Regions from separate parts of the Brucella pseudogrignonensis genome, predicted to be linked through region 2. Evidence: riboswitches for the same ligand, from Rfam matches in the RefSeq annotation. Region 2 holds a riboswitch; the other holds the start of a gene.

Region 1 (3,353 bases), on a different contig from region 2:
AGCGGCGGCGAATGGTTGTGGCGTCTTCCAGCGCCTTCAGACCGGGCGCCACTTTTTCCCAGCGATCATTGCCAAAATAAGCGTGACGTGCACCAGTTGCTAAAACCAGTGTGTCGTAGTCAATCTCGCTGCCGTTTTCGAGTTTGACTTTTTTAGATGCCGTATCGACGTCGACAACGGTGCCAAGCAGTGTCGTCACTTCTTTACGGTCCTTGAATAAATGGCGAATTGGCCATGCAATCTCTGATGTTGCCAAAATCGTTGTGGCAACCTGATACAAGAGTGGCTGAAAAAGGTGATGATTACGCTGATCGACAAGCGTAATGCGAACATTTGCGCCTTTCAGATCATGAATTAATTGCAGGCCACCAAAGCCTGCACCGACGACGAGGATATGGGGGGTATCCGGTCCGTTCATTGAAGCTATACACCTGAATTTGGCGTGATTACGAGTCACGCTGATAGAAGTTAGTTTCGCCTATAAAATAACGCTACCAGACTGATCGTAAAGAGCTTAACGGCAAAGTGAAGCTTATTCATGATAAAAATTATCATGTTTTGAAAAACGCTTACCTATCCTGATATTATCCAGCGAATATTGCTCTGATTTCGCAGACCTTGTATATGGTATAACTCTATGTAAATGCGTGAAGAAAACCATGCGGCCTGTATGCAGCGCACAAAATAAGGGTAACCCGCGACAGAAGCGGGCATCTAGGAAATTAGTCAATTAATCACGCTTCGACGTGGGATAGTCGAGCCAATGGTCCGAAACATCACCAAGTCTTAAGCTAAAAGTCGTCGCGATGATTCATATGACGCACATAGGCAAAAGCGGTACCTGCCAAGACCGGCAAAATAACCAGCGCCATCCAGAAGAAAATATTGCTCATGTTACCCTCCCATTCTTAGTCATGTTAACACAATTTAAAGATATGTGAATAACTCATTAATCCAGCAGTTGTTCCATAATAAAAATTGAGGTCACTCCGATAAATACTTGGAATGCGGTGTTTTATTTCGTCTTATTTACAAGGATAAGAATCCTGTCAGTTAGCCGTTTGCGAAATGAGTTTCCAACATTGCGTTGCTCCGACACTCAATAGCTATTGCCAGAAAGTGATTGTTTGATTAGAACTGGCCTTACATCAAGAGTTGGGGCGACGCCCAACGCCAACCTGCCTTCCCGGGCAAGGTGGTACTTCCTGAAAAGGAAGGATGTGGCCCAACCGGCAAATATACGGATGAAGCCACACGCGTCTGCCCCGATAAAACGAAGGACTGACGCGCATGCCTATTAAAATTCCTGACGATCTGCCTGCTACCAGTGTTCTCGAAGCAGAGGGCGTTATGGTGATGCGTGAGGCAGATGCTGTTCGTCAGGATATCAGGCCGTTGAAAATCGGCCTTCTCAATCTGATGCCAAATAAAGTAACCACGGAAACGCAGATTGCGCGTTTGCTCGGTGCAACACCGCTGCAACTGGAATTGACGCTTGTGCGTATCACCAATCACGTAGCGCGCCACACGCCTGCCGATCATATGCTGTCATTTTATCAGCCATGGGAAGATGTCCGTAATGAGCGTTTTGATGGCTTTGTAATTACCGGCGCGCCTGTCGAGCGCATGCCGTTTGAAGACGTGACCTATTGGGATGAGATGCAACGGGTTTTCGACTGGACGCAAACCCATGTCCATCGCACACTCAACATCTGTTGGGCTGCTCAGGCGGCTGTGTATCATTTCCACGGCATGGGAAAATACGATTTGCCGGGCAAGGCGTCGGGTGTATTCAGCCAACAAAACCTTGAGCCATCTTCTCCGTATCTGCGCGGTTTCTCTGACGACTTTGCTATTCCGGTTTCACGCTGGACGGAGGTTCGCAAAGACGACATTCCATCAGGTAGCAATCTCAAAGTTCTTGTCGATAGCCCTGAAAGCGGTCTTTGTCTGTTGGAAGATCCAAAGCATCGTTCGCTGCACATGTTCAACCATGTTGAATATGATACGACCTCACTTGCAGATGAATATTTCCGGGATGTTCAGCTGTCGCCGGATACGCCCGTTCCCGCAAATTATTTCCCGAATAATGATCCCAGCCGCAAACCGCAGAATTGCTGGCGTGGACATGCCCATTTGTTGTTCGGCAACTGGATCAATGAGATGTATCAGTCCACGCCATATGACCTGGAAAATATTGGCAAGTCTTGAAAATGATTAAGCTCATCCCAAATTTGGGATGAGCTTTTTTATCAGGATGAACTTGCAAAACGCTGCACAAACTTATGCCATTGATCTTCACTGCCGTAGAAAACGTTGAGATCAATTTTTTCGTTGACCCCTTGCGACAGGCCCGATCCAGAATATTGCCAGAACAACCAGCGGCGGCCCGGATAGACCTTAGAAGGGTGCTGAGCTACTGCGCGAAGCCAGAACGGGTAATCGGTAAAGGCGCCCTTGAGATTGTCATCGTAAAAGTCGGGCGCTGTATAAATGACGGGGCGCTTGCCATAATGACGCTCCAGCGCATCCATGAATACCTGCATTTTTTCACGGACCTGTGCAGGCGACGGGCGGCGTTTACATGAGGAATCGCCATTCCATTCCACATCAATCACCGGCGGCAAGGCATCAGGATCGTTTGGCACGTTGCGGATAAACCAGTCAGCTTGCTGGCTCGCAACACGGCACCAATAGAAGAAATGGTATGCGCCGCGCTTAAGACCTGCAGCCTTTGCTTCACGCCAGTTTTTACGGAACATCGGATCAAGATGATCGCCGCCGTCGGTGGCTTTGATATAAGCGAAGTTTGCACCGTTCTTACGCAATGTTGCCCAGTCAATATTGCCTTGCCAGCGAGAAACATCAACACCGTGCACGGCGTGCTGACGGGGAGAGGCCTTGCCGAAATTGATTGGCTTGGCATCGCGGAAACGCTGTCCATACACACGAGAACGCTGCGCAGGTGCTAAGCGAACCGGTGGATAGGCCGCAATCTCTGGCTTCGGCATTGAAACAGGCGTGATGATGCGTTGCTCAGTGGGCTGTGCGACAGGCGCAGGAGGGGTGGCTTTGAATGGCCCTGCGTCGGGCACAGGCCCGGCCCATGCCAGCACTTCCTGTTGTGGAACAGGCGGCAATGTTTGTGAGGTTCGTGCAACATCCGTAACGGGTTCTGCAGGTCTTATGACAGAGCCGGTCAGATCAGCAGATGGTTGCGGCATCAGGCTGTCTATGCCTGAACTTGACGTGCATCCCGCAAGGGCTGTGCAGGCGAGGGCAATCGCAGACATAACTGAAAAACGCATGATACCCAAACACAAAACTCAAGCCTTCAGAAGCCATTTATAGTG
Region 2 (3,353 bases):
GAAGGCAAGCTGATTGAGCGCTGGCGTGCTGGTGGCCTGATGATTCAGTTCCTGCCGGAATCGGAAATACGTGCGCGCATGCCTGATCTTCCGGGTGGCGACGGCGATGAAAACACCGCCGTTCTTGGCCCTGACGATGATGGCTGGGATGAAGCGCGTTCGCTGGTTGGAACGATTGAGAGCTCAGAACTCACCGACCCACAGGTTGGCTCAGAACGACTGCTTTATCGTCTGTTCCATGAGCGTGGCGTGCGCGTGTATGAATCGATCCGCGTTGAGGATAATTGCTCATGCTCGCGCGAGAAGATCGAAGGTGTGTTCAATAATTTTTCGGCTGAAGAGATTGAGGACAGCGTCAAGGACGGCAAGATTTCGGTCACATGCGAATTCTGCTCAACGACCTACGAGTTCGATCCGGCGCAGTTTGCGAAGTAACAACTATTATAAGGCGGCTCTTACCAGCCGCCTTTTTTAATTCAGTGTCCGTCTTGTTTCTGGAATATCCAGCGAGAAGGCCGGAATGTCGACGTCAAATGAATTTCCATCAGGTGATTGCATCTGATAGCGCCCGACCATGACGCCTGATGTTGTGCTCAGCGGGCATCCAGATGAATATTGATAAGAGTCGCCGGGATTGAGTGTTGGCTGTTCGCCAATCACGCCAGCGCCGCGCACTTCCTCAATCCGGCCATTACCATCGGTAATCTGCCAATAGCGCGAACGAAGCTGAACACTCTGCGATGAATTGTTGGCAATGGTGATCCGATAGCCCCAGACATAGCGGTTTTCGTCCGGCTCGGACTGGTCTTCGAGATAAAACGGCTCAGCCGTTACCTCAATATCCCGTGTTACCGCTCTGTACATGCGCACCCGCCTTAAAATTATACTGTGTCATTGTCTTCTATCGCCAAACTTGCGGGTAAGGTCAACGATTTGTGGCTGCAACTGCCGGAATGTTCCGGCAATTGCTCTATTTGGCACTATCAATCAGCGCGCAGCGGCAAGCGCTTCCAGCACGTCTTCAACAAGATCATTCTGATCTTCAAGACCAACAGAAATACGCAGCATACCGTCAGAAATACCGAGTTCTGCGCGTGCTTCGTCCGAGAGGCTCTGATGCGTGGTTGTAGCCGGATGAGTGATGATGCTCTTCGCGTCGCCCAGATTGTTGGAAATGCTGAAGACCTGCAACGCATTCTCAAACTTGAATGCCGCTTCCTTGCCGCCTTCGAGTTCGAGCGCGATCAGTGTCGAGCCGCCGGTCATCTGTTTTGCAATAATGTCTGCCTGCGGGTGGTCGGCACGGCCCGGATAGATGACTTGCTTAACGCCTGCCTGACCGGCCAGCGCATCGGCAACGGCTGCCGCCGATTGCGTCTGCTGACGCACGCGAACGCCAAGCGTTTCCAGACCCTTCAGCATGATCCATGCATTGAATGGGCTCATGCCTGGCCCGGTGTGACGGAAGTAAGGCTGTAGCACTTCTTCGGTCCATTCCTGATCGGAAAGAATGATGCCGCCGAGGCAACGGCCCTGACCGTCAATATGTTTGGTGGTCGAATAGACGACGATATGCGCGCCGAGTTCCAGAGGCTTCTGGTAAAGCGGCGTTGCAAAAACATTGTCAACGATCAGCTTTGCGCCGATTTCATTGGCAATCTCTGCAACGGCTGCAATGTCGATCACCTCAAGCGTCGGGTTCGATGGGCTTTCGAGCAGCATCACTTTGGTGTTCGGACGAACAGCTGCCTTCCAGTTTTCAATCTTCGAGCCGTCGATGATGGAGAACTCAACGCCATAGCGCGGCAGCAGCGTTTCAATAATGTAGCGCGATGAGCCGAAGACGGCACGCGCACAAATGACATGCTCACCTGCGTGGACCTGACAGAGAATGGATGCGGCGACAGCCGACATGCCGGAGGTGAAGGCGCGTGCATCTTCTGCACCTTCGAGCGCGCACATGCGCTTTTCAAACATGTCGGTGGTTGGATTGGCATAACGCGAATAGATGAACCCCGGGTCTTCACCTTTGAAGCGCGCTTCTGCGGCTTCTGCTGTCGGGTAAAGAAAGCCCTGCGTCAGATAGAGAGCTTCGGACAACTCTGCAAAGCCGGAACGCAGCGATCCTGCATGAACGAGCTGCGTTGCCGGGCGTAACTTACGGGTAGTCTTATTCGTCATTTTTCCAACCTGTCGAAAGCTGGTCGGCCGGGACCTGGAAAAGCCTCGGCGGCCAATAAAAAACCGGCCTCGCGAACACGCAAAAGGCCGGTAACGAACCGCGGCCTTATTTTAGCGAATTCTTTAACGTGGCTGCAAGCCGGCCGGCCAAATCACCACGGAACGTTTTTTCCTTATGCCTGTTGCGCGAGGCCGTCAATGCTTGAATGGTCAGTTTTTAGGAAAAGCGCTGCCTGAGAACAGCGCATGCACTGTGATTCCTGCGGAAAACCCGCAAACCATAGGCCTTGAGGGTTGGCAGGAGCGCTTTGAACGGTCAATGGTCATAGACCGATTTTAAGTAATTCACGGAGTTCAGTGGTATGACACAGAGGGAAGCAGGAATTCTGGCAGATGCGGATATTGCCGCGCTGTTTGAAAGCGGTTTGCTCAAATCTGCGCGTCCATTGGATGCCGATCAGATTCAGCCTGCCAGCCTCGATTTGCGACTGGGTGCGAAAGCCTATCGTGTACGCGCATCCTTCATGCCCGGTCCGGGAACGCCGGTCATCGACAAACTGGAGCGCCTCAAGCTTCACGAGATCGATCTGACCGCTGGAGCGGTTCTTGAAACCGGCTGCGTCTATATCGTGCCTTTGCTTGAAAGCCTGTCGCTTTCGCCGGAACTGTCGGCTTCTGCCAATCCGAAAAGCTCGACGGGCCGCCTTGATATTTTCACCCGCGTTATCGCCGATGGTGCCCAGGAGTTCGACAAGGTGCCCGCTGGCTATCATGGCCCGCTTTATCTTGAAGTGAGCCCGCGCACTTTCCCGATTGTTGCGCGCACCGGTTCGCGCCTGTCGCAAATCCGTTTTCGTCAGGGCCGCGCACAGCTCACCGAAGCGGAACTTGCAACACTGCATCAGAACGAAACGCTGGTGGCGGCGGAACAGCCCAATATCTCGGGCGGCGGCATCGCACTTTCCGTCGATCTCTCGGGTGATAAAGACAAGCTGATCGGTTATCGTGGAAAGCATCATACGGCGGTTGTCGATGTCGACCAGCGTGCTGCGCATGATGTTCTCGACTTCTGGGAGCCGATCTATGATCGTGGGTCACGGGAACTGGTGCTCGATCCGGATGAATTCTATATCCTTGTTTCGCGCGAAGCGGTGCATGTGCCGCCGCTTTTC

What was found. Region 2 has a riboswitch for S-adenosylmethionine ahead of RI570_RS08235 (O-succinylhomoserine sulfhydrylase). Riboswitches for the same ligand answer to the same signal wherever they lie in the genome.
Positions count from the first base shown of each region.
Region 1: linked by a shared signal. The riboswitch ahead of metA (homoserine O-succinyltransferase) and the one ahead of RI570_RS08235 (O-succinylhomoserine sulfhydrylase) in region 2 are both predicted to bind S-adenosylmethionine.

Region 1 covers NZ_JAVLAT010000002.1:971,072-974,424, forward strand. Annotated here, with positions in the region: gene RI570_RS15840 (NAD(P)/FAD-dependent oxidoreductase) at 1-418, opposite strand, end outside; SAM-I-IV-variant riboswitch at 1,141-1,250, shown strand; gene metA (homoserine O-succinyltransferase) at 1,291-2,211, shown strand; gene RI570_RS15850 (GH25 family lysozyme) at 2,253-3,308, opposite strand.
Region 2 covers NZ_JAVLAT010000001.1:1,710,827-1,714,179, forward strand. Annotated here, with positions in the region: gene RI570_RS08225 (Hsp33 family molecular chaperone) at 1-435, shown strand, start outside; gene apaG (Co2+/Mg2+ efflux protein ApaG) at 472-864, opposite strand; gene RI570_RS08235 (O-succinylhomoserine sulfhydrylase) at 988-2,181, opposite strand; SAM riboswitch at 2,270-2,350, opposite strand; gene RI570_RS08240 (2'-deoxycytidine 5'-triphosphate deaminase) at 2,544-3,353, shown strand, end outside.